4 regions of the uncultured Martelella sp. genome follow, and region 4 is predicted to be linked to each of the others. Evidence: riboswitches for the same ligand, from Rfam matches in the RefSeq annotation. Region 4 holds a riboswitch; each other region holds the start of a gene.
What was found. Region 4 has a riboswitch for thiamine pyrophosphate ahead of thiE (thiamine phosphate synthase). Riboswitches for the same ligand answer to the same signal wherever they lie in the genome.
Positions count from the first base shown of each region.

Region 1: linked by a shared signal. The riboswitch ahead of ACHZCU_RS05435 (ABC transporter permease) and the one ahead of thiE (thiamine phosphate synthase) in region 4 are both predicted to bind thiamine pyrophosphate.
Region 2: linked by a shared signal. The riboswitch ahead of thiC (phosphomethylpyrimidine synthase ThiC) and the one ahead of thiE (thiamine phosphate synthase) in region 4 are both predicted to bind thiamine pyrophosphate.
Region 3: linked by a shared signal. The riboswitch ahead of thiM (hydroxyethylthiazole kinase) and the one ahead of thiE (thiamine phosphate synthase) in region 4 are both predicted to bind thiamine pyrophosphate.

Region 1 is NZ_CAXXFM010000001.1:1,130,527-1,133,920, reverse strand. It holds gene ACHZCU_RS05440 (sugar porter family MFS transporter) at 20-1,351, opposite strand; TPP riboswitch at 1,857-1,964, shown strand; gene ACHZCU_RS05435 (ABC transporter permease) at 2,031-2,786, shown strand; gene ACHZCU_RS05430 (ABC transporter substrate-binding protein) at 2,818-3,394, shown strand, end outside.
Region 2 is NZ_CAXXFM010000001.1:2,856,973-2,860,366, forward strand. It holds gene ACHZCU_RS13365 (phosphodiesterase) at 1-719, opposite strand, end outside; gene ACHZCU_RS13370 (NAD(P)-dependent oxidoreductase) at 791-1,705, opposite strand; TPP riboswitch at 1,835-1,951, shown strand; gene thiC (phosphomethylpyrimidine synthase ThiC) at 2,052-3,394, shown strand, end outside.
Region 3 is NZ_CAXXFM010000001.1:3,337,384-3,340,777, forward strand. It holds gene thiD (bifunctional hydroxymethylpyrimidine kinase/phosphomethylpyrimidine kinase) at 1-344, opposite strand, end outside; gene thiE (thiamine phosphate synthase) at 341-979, opposite strand; gene thiM (hydroxyethylthiazole kinase) at 976-1,770, opposite strand; TPP riboswitch at 1,820-1,914, opposite strand; gene ACHZCU_RS15520 (enoyl-CoA hydratase-related protein) at 2,020-2,832, opposite strand; gene ACHZCU_RS15525 (CoA-acylating methylmalonate-semialdehyde dehydrogenase) at 3,015-3,394, opposite strand, start outside.
Region 4 is NZ_CAXXFM010000001.1:2,152,851-2,156,244, forward strand. It holds gene ACHZCU_RS10130 (TRAP transporter large permease subunit) at 1-1,371, opposite strand, end outside; gene thiE (thiamine phosphate synthase) at 1,368-2,030, opposite strand; TPP riboswitch at 2,144-2,246, opposite strand; gene ACHZCU_RS10140 (HAD family phosphatase) at 2,285-2,962, opposite strand; gene ACHZCU_RS10145 (sugar-binding transcriptional regulator) at 2,959-3,394, opposite strand, start outside.

The DNA.
Region 1 (3,394 bases), 1.0 Mb from region 4:
ATCGTGCGGTGCGGGCAGATCAGCCTGCGGCAACGGTGCGTTGCTCGATTTCCTCCAGCGTGACGCCCTTGGTCTCCGGCGCTACCGCAATGGCATAGAAAATGCCGATCACGCAGAAACCGGTGAAGATCGCGAAGGTCCCGACAATGCCGATGCCCGCCAGAAGCTCGGGGAAGAGCAGGGCGACGACGAAGTTGAAGAACCAGTTGGCGACAGAGGCCAGCGCCATGCCGCGCGGACGCAGCCTCAAGGGAAACAGCTCCGCCATGTAAAGCCACGGCAGCGGGCCGAGGCTGACGGCAAAGAAGGCGATGAAGGCGAAGATCCCGATCATTGCCAGATAAGGCGTCGCGGCGATGTTGATCATGGTTGCAACCGTCACCAGCGCCATGGCCGCGGATGTTCCGATAAAGCCCATGATCAGCAATTTGCGCCGTCCCATGGATTCAACGAGATACATGGCGACGACCGTCAGCGCGACATTGACAACGCCGATGCCGACGGTCGCCAGAAGATCGGTCGTGGTGCCGGAAAAGCCGGCATTCTTGAAAATTTCCGGGGCGTAATAAATGATCGCATTGATGCCGGAGAGCTGCTGAAGCACGAACACGATCATCGCGAAACTGGTAATCGGCAGAATGCCCTTTTTCAGAAATGTGCTCCAGGATGGCTTTGCTTCCTCGTCCTTCGCGCTTTCCTTGATTTCGGCGATGATCCCGTCAATCTCGGCGTCGGAGGATTCCGGCTGCAGTTTGGCGATGATGTCGCGTGCCTTGTCGGCGTTGGAATTCAGCGTCAGCCAGCGCGGGGTCTCCGGCGAAAGCAGAATGCCGACGAGGGCAATGATCGACGGGAAAACGCCGACGCCGATCATCCAGCGCCAGTCGCCGGAACCACCGAAGGCTGCATCCGACATGTAGGAGACCATGATGCCGATGGTGATCATCAGCTGGAAGGCGGAGACGATGGTGCCGCGAATGCGCGCCGGCGCCACTTCCGCCAGAAACATCGGGGCCGTCATGGCCGATGCGCCGATGCCGACGCCGATCAGAAGGCGCGCCAGCGTCAGGATGTACTGGTTGAAGGCAAGCGCCGAAATCAGCGAGCCGACCAGAAAGATCACGGCGCCGAGGATCAGCATCGGCTTTCGCCCGTAGCGATCGGTGGTGACCATGGCGACGATCGTGCCGCCAACCGCGCCGAGCGGAACGGCGGATGTGATCACCCCTTCCATGAAGGGCGTGATGGTGAAATCCTGTTTGATGAACGGCAATGCGCCGGAGATCACGCCCTGGTCAAAACCGAAGAGCATGCCGAACAGTGCCGCCACGATGACGATGGCGATAAGCATTGGTTTCCTCCGCATTCCAAAGGCGTTGCCGGGTTTCCGGGACGCCGTTCAGCTTTCTTCCTTCACCGAACCCTTATACCAAGAGTCAATGATTAGAACGCATATGACCGGAGCGATTTTGAAAGCCGGCTAGGCGAAAACCGCAGTCGTAGCCATAGCTACGGCGAGGATTTTCAACGACGCGGGCTTTCAAAAGCGCCCGGCCCTGAAAGGGTGCGGCTGGAATGGCCACCGAGGGCGTCAAAATCCTCGCGCGATGCTTGAGCATCGCTCTGCGGTATTTTCCTACTCGGACGACCATTCCAGCGCGCATCATATGAGTCCTAATCATTAACTCTTGGTATTAGTCTGTTTTTGTGAACGGTAGCTGAAAATTTTGCTTTTCGCCAATCTTTAGGGCAACTTTAGGATGTAATACGTGTAATTAACTCAATTCGGTTGATTTCCTGTCGCCGAAGCATTTGTCGGCGCCCCTTGACCGGGCCGGCCGACGTGGTCATAGATATGCCCATCCGAGGGGTGCGATCTTCGTGGAAGATGCTGAGATGGCGTTTGCCGAACCCTTGAACCTGATCCGGGTCATGCCGGCGTAGGAACGGAGTTTGGTGTTGAGCGACACGCCCAGAATATCAGCCTGTTTTGTTACGTCCGCTGCCCGGCTGTACCGGGGAGAGGGGTGTTGAAGCAGAGCCTTTATGCGGTTTTCCGATTTTGTCTGGTGGTTTGCGCCCTGATCCTGCTCTGGCAGGCGGTGGTCATGGTGTTCGAGCTGCCGCGCTATATCCTGCCCGCCCCGCTTTCCGTCGCGGTCAGGCTGTGGAGCGGACACGCCTATCTGTTTGCCGAAGCGCTGGTCACGCTGCGTGAGATCATCGCAGGCTTTGCCGCCGGTGCGTTGTTCGGCGCCGGTGCGGCCTTTCTGCTTGCGGGCTTTCCCCGTTTCGGCCGGCTGGTCTGGCCTGCGCTGGTGGTGCTGCAATCCTTCCCCGTGTTCGTCATCGCGCCCATGCTGGTGCTCTGGTTCGGCTTCGGCATCGCGTCCAAGGTGGTGATGACGACGATCATCGTGTTCTTTCCGGTCGCCTCCAATTTTGCCGACGGCCTTGCCCGTACCGACAGCGCCATCGTCAAGGCCGCGCATCTCGATGGCGCCGGCCACTGGCAACTTCTCGTCCTCATCAGGCTTCCGCTGGCCATGCCGCAGCTATTCTCCGGCCTGCGCATTGCCGCACCGCTTGCGCCGCTGGGCGCGGTCGTCGGCGAATGGGTTGGCGCTGCCGGCGGTCTCGGCTTCGTCATGGTGCAGGCCAATGCCCGCATGCAGGGCGAGACTGTGTTTGCGGCCATGCTGATCCTGGCGCTGGAAGCCGTTCTGTTTCGAAAGGCGGTGGATCTCGCCGCTCCCTTTTTCACCCGCTGGTCGCCACAGCCATGAGCGGCCGGTCTGTCCTGACAAGGAGGAATGAATGCTCAAGAAACTGACCCTGATTGCCGCGCTGACATTGTTGCCCGGCATGGCCGCTGCCAATGACAAGCTCGATGTCATTCTCGAATGGTATGTGAACCCGGACCACGCGCCGCTGGTGGTCGCCCAGCAGCAGGGCTATTTCGAAGACGAAGAACTGGATGTGACGCTGGTGCCGCCGGCCGATCCGTCCATGGTGCCACGCATGGTTGCCGCCGGGCGCGCCGATATCGGCGTTCACTACCAGCCGAACCTCTATCTCGACCACGCCGCAGGCATCGACATCAAGCGTTTCGGCACGCTGGTGTCCACGCCGCTCAACACGCTGACGGTGATGGCGGATGGTCCGGTGCAGTCGCTTTCCGATCTGAAGGGCAGGAAAATCGGCTTTTCCGTCGCCGGGATCGAGGAGACGGTCGTCTCCGCCATGCTTGAAAGTACCGGCCTGTCGCGGGATGACATCACCCTGGTCAATGTCAATTTCGCGCTCACCCAGTCGCTTCTTTCCGGCCAGGTCGATGCCACGATCGGCGCGTTCCGCAATTTCGAGCTGACCCAGATGGCCATCGAAGGCGAGG
Region 2 (3,394 bases), 700 kb from region 4:
TGCAAAAGAAAGGCCGGCGGCTCGACGAAGGAGGCCGGCGATGCATCCTCCTCCAGCTTGAGTGCGATGGCTGTCGTGGTGCTCGGCGCCGTCATCAGCTGGCGGCCGCCGAACCCGATCTGCATGAAGCGGTGAATGTGACCGCACAACACGCGCTCCACATTGTCATGCCGGCCGACCAGTGCCGCCAGTCGGTCGCCGCCGAAACATTTGTAGGTATCGATGAAGCCGATGCCGCTGTCGACGGGCGGCTGGTGCATCAAGAGCATTGTCGGCTGATCCGGGCGTTCGGTCAGTCTCTGCTCCAGCCATGCGAGTGACGCCTCGGTGATCTCGCCATAGTGTTGCCCGGGGACCGTCACATCGAAGCCGATCACCCTGACGGGCCATTGCGCGTGCGTGTCGAAATGCAGCGGTCCTTCATCGGGAAGCCGAACAAGGTCACGAAGACAACGGCGGAAGGTTTCGCGATCGTCATGGTTTCCGGGGATCACGAAGACAGGCTGGTCAAGGCGTTGCAGGGCGGTTCGCACCGTCTCGTATTCGGCTTCCGTGCCGCCATCGACAAGATCGCCACCGATGACCACCAGATCGGGCGTCGGGCGCAGCGCCAGAAGTGTATCGAGCGCGAGATCGAACATGGCGTTCGAATCGACCAGTCCCTGATAAAGCGCGCCTTTGGCGCGAAGGTGGGGATCGGAGAGGTGGGCGATCAGCATGGTTTTATCCTCAAGGTTTTCCGGCGGGCGCCGTACGGGCAGTCGCAGAGTGGCGCGCGGCGACAGGCAGATCAAGAGCCGGAGTGGTCGGCGCGCGCCTCGAATGCCCGGATAACGGCGATCATGTCGTCCTCCGGGTTCCCCAAGGCTTCCGTTTCCGCGTAGAGCGCCACACACGCCTCCATCAGCGGAAAGGCGGTGCCTGCCGAACGCGCCGCGTCAGCCACCAGCCGGCTGTTTTTCAGCACATCGGAAATTCCGGCCTGACGAGTGAAATTGCGGTGGCGGAGCTTGTCGATCTTGACCTTCGAGACGTCGCTCGCCATCGGTCCGGCATTCAGGATTTCGGCAAACTTGTCCATGTCGAGCCCGTGCCGCGCCGCGAAGTGCCCGGATTCCGCAAGCCCCGTGACCATGGTGATCAGGAAGGCGTTGACCGCGAGCTTCATCTGCAGCGCCGCAGGGACCGCGCCGCACTCGAAAACCTGCTTGCAGACCGGCGCGAGAAGGCTGTGCAGACGTTTCATATCCTCCGGCGCGCCCGCGAGCATGCCGACAAGCTGTCCGGCTTCGGCCGGTTTGCGCGAACCGGAGACCGGCGCTTCCACATAATGGCCGCCGGCGGCTGTGATTTCATCAGAGAGTGTTCGGGAATACGCCGCCGAGACGGTGCCCATCGAAACGATGCAATGACCGCCGACCCGTTCGGCGAAGCGGTCCGTTCCACGCCCGAGGACGGCATCTGTGGCGCGTTCGTTTTCGAGCATCAGAAGCACGGTTTCGCACCGGGAAAACAGGTCGCCTGCCGTTGGCGCAACGGCGGCGCCGGCCTTTTCCAGAGGCATGCAGCGTTCCGGCGTCCGGTTCCACACGATAACCGGCATACCGGCCTGAACGAGGTTCAGTGCCATGGGCGTTCCCATCGTGCCGAGGCCGATGAAACCTGTCGGTCTGCTTTGCGGTGCGGGCGCGTTCTGATCGGGCATGCGCGCAAGCCTAAGGCCGATTATCCATTCCGAAAAACGAAATTTATAAAAGTCATAAATTCGAAAATCAGGTATATACCGTTTTTCGCAGCAGGCGTTGACAAGCTCGCGCATCCGGCGCAATTTTGGCGCGCTCACCCGGGGGGTCCCGACAAGGGGCTGAGATACTGCTGGCTTATGCGGCGCAGTGACCCGATGAACCTGATCCAGTTCACACTGGCGTAGGGATGGTGCATCGGCTGCGCGGGATAAGGCCCGCTGTTCCTTTCAGGCGCAATATGCGCGGCCTCCTCCATTCAACGTCGAACTGGGTCTCCAACGCCAAGAGCTATGGAGGCTCCGACCGATGAAAGATATTTCTCCGACCGTCACCACAGGCCCGCTGCCGGCATCCCGCCGCGTCTGGCACAAGGGCATGCTGCATCCCGATATCCGCATCCCGATGCGCGAGATCGACGTGCACCCAAGCGCCGGCGAGCCGCCCGTCACGGTCTATGACAGCTCCGGCCCCTATACCGATCCGCAGGCCGATATCGCCATCGAAAGCGGCCTGCCGCGCCTGCGCGAGGGCTGGGTTGCCGCGCGCGGCGACACGCACGCCTATGACGGACGCCATGTGAAGCCGGAGGATAATGGCTTTGCCGAAGGCAAGCGGCTGGTGCCGGAATTTCCCGTGCGCCATCAGCCGCGCCGGGCCAGGGATGGCAAGGCGGTGACCCAGATGGCCTATGCCCGCGCCGGCATCGTCACGCCTGAAATGGAGTTTGTGGCCATCCGCGAAAATCTCGGGCGAAAGGCGGCGAAACAGGCCTTGATGCGCGATGGCGAGAGTTTTGGCGCGGAAATCCCCGATTTCATCACGCCCGAATTCGTCCGCGACGAGGTGGCGAAGGGCAGGGCGATCATCCCGGCCAATATCAACCACCCCGAGGCCGAGCCGATGGCGATCGGCCGGAATTTTCTGGTGAAGATCAACGCCAATATCGGTAATTCCGCCGTGACTTCATCCATGGCCGAGGAAGTGGAAAAGATGGTCTGGGCCACGCGCTGGGGCGCCGATACGGTGATGGACCTGTCCACCGGCCGCAATATCCACAATATCCGCGACTGGATCATCCGCAATGCGCCGGTTCCGATCGGCACGGTGCCGCTCTATCAGGCGCTGGAAAAGGTTGGCGGCATTGCCGAAGAGTTAAGCTGGGAGGTGTTTCGCGACACGTTGATCGAGCAGGCCGAGCAGGGCGTGGACTATTTCACCATCCATGCAGGCGTACGGCTGCATATGATCCCGATGACGGTGGGCCGGGTGACCGGCATCGTCTCGCGCGGCGGCTCGATCATGGCCAAATGGTGCCTTCATCATCATCGCGAGAGCTTCCTCTACGAGCATTTCGACGAGATCTGCGATATCGCCCGCGCCTATGACGTGTCGTTCTCGCTCGGCGATGGCCTGCGCCCCGGCTCGATTGCCGATGCCAATGACGAGGCGCAATTCGCCGAACTGGAAACGCTGGGCGAACTGACGCAGATCGCCTGGGCGAAAGACTGCCAGGTGATGATCGAGGGCCCCGGCCACGTGCCGATGCACAAGATCAAGGCGAACATGGACAAGCAGCTTGCGGCCTGCGGCGAGGCGCCATTTTATACGCTCGGGCCGCTGACCACGGATATCGCGCCGGGTTACGACCA
Region 3 (3,394 bases), 1.2 Mb from region 4:
AGCCGGTGGCCGCCCTTGGCCACCATCACGGGATCGAGCACCACCGGAACTTCGACATGGTGGCGCAGGCAGTCGGCAATGGTGACTGCGATATTGGCATTGGCGATCATGCCGATCTTGATCGCGCTGACGGAAACATCGTCGAAGATTGCGGTGATCTGTTCGGAGACGAAGGCTGAGGGCACCTCGTGCACGCCGGTGACGCCCCTGGTGTTTTGCGCCGTCAGCGCCGTCATGGCCGCCATGCCATAGGTGCCGCGTGCGGAAAAGGTCTTGAGGTCGGCCTGAATGCCGGCGCCGCCTGACGGGTCGGAACCGGCGATTGAAAGTATATTCGCAATCATGTCTTTGCCTTCCCGATGGCCGCTGAAAGGGCCACCGCTGCGTGATGGGGATCGGGTTGTCCGCAGATCGCCGAGACGACGGCGATGCCATCTGCACCGGCCTGAAATGTGGCCGGTATGTGCTCGGCTTTCAACCCGCCGATGGCCACGACCGGCAGGCCGGACCGCCCTGCCACTTCGGCAAGCCCGTCAAATCCGAGCGGAGCGGCATGGCCGGGTTTTGTACCGGTCGCGAAAACCGGGCCTGCGCCGATATAATCCAGCGGGGCCGGGTTGAAACACCGTGCGGCCTCAAGGCTGTCGATCGAAAGACCGAGCAGCATGTCGGGCCCGATTTTCGCGCGCACGGCCACCGGGTCGTCGTCCGACTGGCCGACATGGACACCGTCTGCGCCAAGCGCGATTGCTGCTTCGACATCGTCATTGACGATCAGGCGGGCATCCGTGCCGGCCAGAACCTGCTGCAGCTTGCGTCCGGCTGCAATCCGTTCGGATGTGGTGGCGTCCTTCATCCGAAGCTGGACCATGGTGGCGCCTCCGCGCACGGCCTGCCGGGTCGTTTCTGTCATGCCGAGGGTGCTGCAAAGCACGGGATCAAGCACGAGATAAAGCGAAAGGTCGAAAACCGGTCTCATGAAAGTGTAATCCTTGCCTCGGCTTCAAGTTCCGCCGGCGTCAGCGATGCGAGCTGATCGAGAAAATGGACAGCGAATGTGCCGGGGCCCTCAGCGATGTCATGCGCATGGCTGCCGGCGACGGCATAGAAGGAAAGGGCGGCCACGGTTGCAGAAAACGGATCGTCCGGCCGGGCGCCTGCAAAGGCGCCGACAAGGCAGGTCAGCGCGCAGCCGAGCGCCGTCACCTTCGGCATGATCGGGGAGCCGCCGTGAATGCGTGCGCTGCGGGTGCCATCGGTGACAAAGTCGTTTTCACCAGTGACGGCCACCACCATGGTGCGCTCGGACGCCAGCCGGCGGGCGGTTTCCTCGGCCGCTTCCACGCTGTCACCGGCATCCACGCCCTTGCCGCCGCCTGTCGCGCCGGAAAAGGCGAGGATTTCAGACGCGTTGCCGCGCAGGATCGTCGGTCCGCGCTCAAGCAGTTCGCGGGCGGCCTTTCTGCGAAAATCCGTTGCAAAATGGGCAACAGGATCAAAAACCCAGGGTGTGCCCTTGGCCGTAGCGCCGTCGATAGCGGCCTTCATGCCGCCGATCCACAGCGGTGACAGGGTGCCGATATTGACGGTGAGAGCGGAGGCCAGTCCGGCGAATTCGCCGGCTTCTTCCTCGCAATGCACCATGGCCGGGGAGGCGCCGGCCGAAAGCAGCACATTGGCGGCGACATTCATCGCCACGTAATTGGTGATGCACTGCACCAACGGCGCCTTTTCGCGCATTTCGGTGAGAATGGTCGCGGTGTCTGTCATTCCGGTTTCCCTTTCAGTTGTGGCGGAAAAGCCGGACGGACCAGAACAACGGAAGGCCCGAGTGACTCCCTCCGCCGGTATGATCCGGATCAGGTTCCAAGGGTGCTTCTCAGCCCGCTGCAGCGGACGCCCCCGTCGCTCTTGATGGCGTTGTTATATCAGAAAAAAGCGCCCCGATAAGGGGCGTTGCAGGTCGAGGGGAATTTTTATTGTCGCCTTTGGTTCACCGCAAAATCCCTGCGGATACAGTCATCTGTCGCGTATCTGTGTGGGATGGGGGAGTGGGCCGCGTTTTTTGCCCGAAGCCCCGTGAAGATGGGTCATCAGTGTTTGCGTGCGGATGAGAAGTGCGGGATCTTTCAGCAGTTCCGCGCGCTTGCAGGCGATGCCGGCTGTCTGTTCATCGCTCAGCGGTACGGCGCTGGCCAGCTGGTTGAGTTGCAGCTTGGTGTTGGCAATGCCTTGGGGGGTGCAGCGGGCAATGCGGTTCGCCACCGCGCCGATACGCCGGTCGAGGGCCACCGGTGTTTCGAAAATATCGTTGAAGATACCGGCACAGCGAGCATCCTCTGCATTCATCGGAGCGGCCGTCAGAAACAGTTCCTTGATGGAATGAAGGCCGGCAACCGACAGAAACCGGCTGTAATCTTTCGGATTGAAGGGGATGCCCAGCCTGTTTGCGGTCATGACGACACTTGCGGTCTTGAGCGCATAGACAAGATCGGCGGCCAGCAGCAGCCAGAGCGCACCGGCATAGACCGTGCCTTCGACCTGGGCGATCACCGGAAGCGGGGAGGCGTAAATCGCCTCGAACATGGCAAATATCGGATCATCCGCAAGGTCATCGTCAGGTCTGTATTCATTCAGGTCATGGCCTGCGGAGAAGATGCCGTGCGAGGTCTGAGCCTTGATCACCACGACCCGCACGCCCAGTTTCTCGGCCTGTTCGAGGCAGGAGATCACGGCCTTCGACATCTCCGCATCGAAGGCGTTGCGGGTACACGGGTTATCGATTGTAATCGTGGCAACCTTGTCTTCGAAGCGAAAATCGATCTTGTCCATCCGTCGTTCTCCTTAGTCGTGACGAAAGGGGGTAAATGCAACTAAAGGATGATTTTGTCGAAATTACGCGTTTGGATGACGCCTGTTTGCGGACGTCGAAGACAACCAGACCGCCGCAACGAAAAACCCCGGCAGGTCGCCCTGCCGGGGTGGGGGACATCATGACGGTCCTGCGTCGAGGCTTATTTCATCGTCGGCATGGAGAATTCCGCGCCCGAGCGGATGCCCTTGGGCCAGCGGCTGGTGATGGTCTTCATCCGGGTGTAGAAGCGCACGCCTTCCGGCCCGTGCATGTGGTGATCGCCGAACAGCGACGCCTTCCAGCCGCCGAAGGAATGAAATGCCATCGGGACCGGGATCGGCACATTGATGCCGACCATGCCGACCCTGATCTTGTGGGCGAATTCGCGCGCGGCATCGCCATCGCGGGTGAAGATTGCCGTGCCATTGCCGAATTCGTGGTCGTTGATCCACTGCGCCGCTTCGTCATAGCTTGAAGCACGGGCAACGGAGAGAACCGGACCGAAAATCTCTTCCTTGTAGATTTTCATATCGGTGGTGA
Region 4 (3,394 bases):
CGCTTCGGTCGCGGTCTGCCGGAAAACCGAAAAAAGCGCTGTCCGGCGCGTTTTCGAAAAAGCCGCAAGTGCAAGCGCATAGATGGCCGCAAGGGCTGCCGCCTCGGTGGTGGTGACGATGCCGATGCGGATGCCGGCAACCACGATGACGCCGAGCCCGAAGGCGGGGACCGCTGCCAGCAGGGATCGCCGGCGTTCGCCCCTGGCCGCCGGTCTGCTGCCGGGCAGATTGCGGGTCGTGAGGTAAATGGCGATGGAGAGAGCCGCCGCCATCACCAGCCCCGCAAACAGCCCGCCGAGAAGCAGCGCGCCCACGGAAAGGTCGGTCGCGGCCGCCAGGATCAGGAAGGCGATTGACGGCGGGATGATGTTGTCGAGCACCGACGAGGCGGCAATGATCGCGCCGGAGCGGGCCGGCGGATAGCCATGGCGCACCAGTTCCGGGTGAAAGGTGGTGGCGGAAAACACGGCATTGGCGACCGACGAGCCGGAGGCCCCGGAAAACAGCGTGCCGGTGGCCAGCACCGTCTGCGCCAGCCCCCCGCGCCGGTGGCCGACCAGTGAGGCGGCGAAGGCCACAAGGTGCGTTGCCGCGCCCGAGGCGGAAAGGGCTGCCCCCGTCAGCAAAAAGAACGGAATGGCGAGCAACAGAAAGTGGGACATGCCGGAAACGGTCGTGGTGACGATGGTTTCCGTTCCAAGATTGCCGCCGAAGGGAATGGCGATCATCGCCGCCGCGATGAAGGCGTGGGCAAGCGGTGCGGCGGCGACAAGGCCGACCGCCGCCGCTATCGCGATCGCAATGCTCGCAGGCAGGGCGGTTGTGACGGTGACGTGCAGGCAGGCGTAATAGACTGCGGATGCGAGGGTCGCGGATGCGGCAAGCGGCAGAGCCTGCCGTTCGCCGATGCGACGAAGAACCAGAATGATCGCGAGAAGACCGCCGCCTGCGCCGGTCACCGCAAAACGCACCCATTCGGGAAGGCCGAGTGCCGGCGATGTGCCGCCGATGAGGTTCACGACGCGCGTGCTGCCGAAAATCAGCACAAGAGCCGCCAGCAGGCTGAACGCATCGGCAATGATGCCGGCCAGTTTTTTGGCAGCCGGGCCGAAAGGCAGATCAAGCCGCATGGAAAGCGGGCCGGACAGCACAAGCGGTGCGGCAAGGGCAATCAGCGCCACATTCAGCCAGATGCCGAGATCTTCCGTTCCGATAACGCCGGTGTGAAACAGATAGCGCAGAACCACGCTGGTCAGCACCACGGCGAGCATCACCGCCAGCACGGTGGCGGCGACCATCGCGAGTGCCGTTTCCAGCCGCGTGGCAAGCTGTGCTGCCCGGGCGTGCAGCGTGCCGGGCTTTTCCGTCATTGTGCCGGGGGTGCGATGGCCGTGTCTACGCTGCGGCGGAGTTCACGGGTTGCGGCTGAAACGTCGGGTGCGTGGAAAATCGCGGAAATCACCGCAATGCCGTCGGCGCCTTCGGCCATCAGCCGTGGCACGTCTTCAAGCTTGATACCGGCAATCGCGCCAACCGGCAGGTCGGGCCGCGCCCGTTTGAGGCCGCGGCGCAGCGCACGAAAGCCGTTGAGGCCCACCGGAGGATCCATATTGATCTTGGAAAGCGTCTGGAAAACACCGCCGATACAGGCGTAATCGACCGGTGCGGCCGCCGCCCTGGCGCCATCGGAGGCGTTCTTGACCGTGAGCCCGATAATGGCGTCCGGGCCAAGCAGCTTCCGGGCGATCTCCGCCGGCATGTCGTCGCTGCCCAGATGCACCCCGTCGGCCTCGGCCGCAAGGGCCACGTCGATCCGGTCATTGACGACGAAGGGCACGCCGGTGGGCACAAGCGCCGCGCGGATTTGAACGGCGCGTTCGACCATCTGACGGGTTTTGGCGAATTTGTCGCGATACTGGATCAGCGTTGCGCCGTTTTCGGCGGCAAGCCGCGCCAACTCCGCCAGCGGCGCGGCCTCAACCAGACCGGCATCGACAATGGCGTTCAGGCGATAGTCGACCGTTCTCATGGCCGTGCCCCGGCAAGAGTTCCCGGCGGGCAGATGTTACGAATGTCCAACGGCATAGAAAGCGCTCCACGATCATACGAAGACCGGGCAGCGGCGCGGGCGCGAAAACAGGGAAGGCAACCATTTTCCGTTCCTACGCCGGTATGACCCGGATCAGGTTCAAGGGTCCGGCGCATTGCCATCTCAGCATCGGATGATGCTCCCCTCGGAATTTCCGTGATTCTGTCGGGCTTTGCGCCCCCTGTCAACAGGCTTCAGGCAGCGCCGAACGCGGCTTGCCGGAAACCGGACAGGTCTGTGAGCACGGTGTCGGCGCCTGCGCTCTGAAGCCGTTCGGCATGAAGCGGCCTTATGCCTTCAAGGTGGCCGCCGCCGACAAAGCCGACACAGCGCATCCCGGCGCGGCCGGCGGCAATGACGCCGGCAATCGAGTCTTCAAGCACGACACAGTCGCCGGCCTGCGCGTCGCTCTGTTCGGCGGCGTACAGAAAAACGTCGGGCGCGGGCTTGCCGTGTTCGACCGATTCCGCACTGAAAGCGCGGCCGCGGAAACGGTCGGCAAAGCCGATACACTCAAGCGCCACACCCAGCCGTTTGTAGGAGCCGCCGGACGCGATGCAGTAGCCGATGCCGGCTGCATCCAGACTGTCGAGCATGTCCGCGGCACCCGTCATCGGCTGCAGTTCGCGGGCGTAGCGGTCAAACAGCCGCGCATACCAGTCCTTCTGAAACGCGGGCTCAACCGGCTTGCCGGTGCTGTTTTCGACAAAGGCGGTGATCTGTTTGATCGAGGCGCCGAGAAACTTCTCGACCAGCGTATCCCAGTCGACCGTTATTCCGTATTCTTCAAGTGAGGTCTGGAGTTCGGCGAGCGCGATGATTTCGCTGTTGGCGAGCACACCGTCGAAATCGAAAATAACTGTTTTCTTCATGAGGTCCTGGCCAGAATGCGTTCGGCGGTGATGTCGTCGGTCACAAGCGTGGTAACGAGCCCGCGGCGGATGGCGGCGATGATGACGTCGACCTTGTGTGTGCCGGCTGCGGCAAGCACCCGCTCGGGAACCTTCTCAAGCGCATCAAGCCGGATGCCGACGGCACAGTCATTGATGAAGTGGTCGACCTCCCGGCCGTTGTGATCGATAAAATGGCCGACGATATCGCCGACCGCGCCTTTTTCGGAAAGGGTCGCCGGTGTGACACTGGACGGCAGTCCGGTGTTCATCAAAACGGACCTGTCGGACAGGTCGCCGGCAACCAGAACGGCGAGATCGAGGGTTTTCAGCTTTTCCAGATGCTCGCTGAAAACGGCATCGGAGAGAAACTCTTCCCTGTCTGTGCCGGGCGAGAGGTAGACCGGGGCGGCA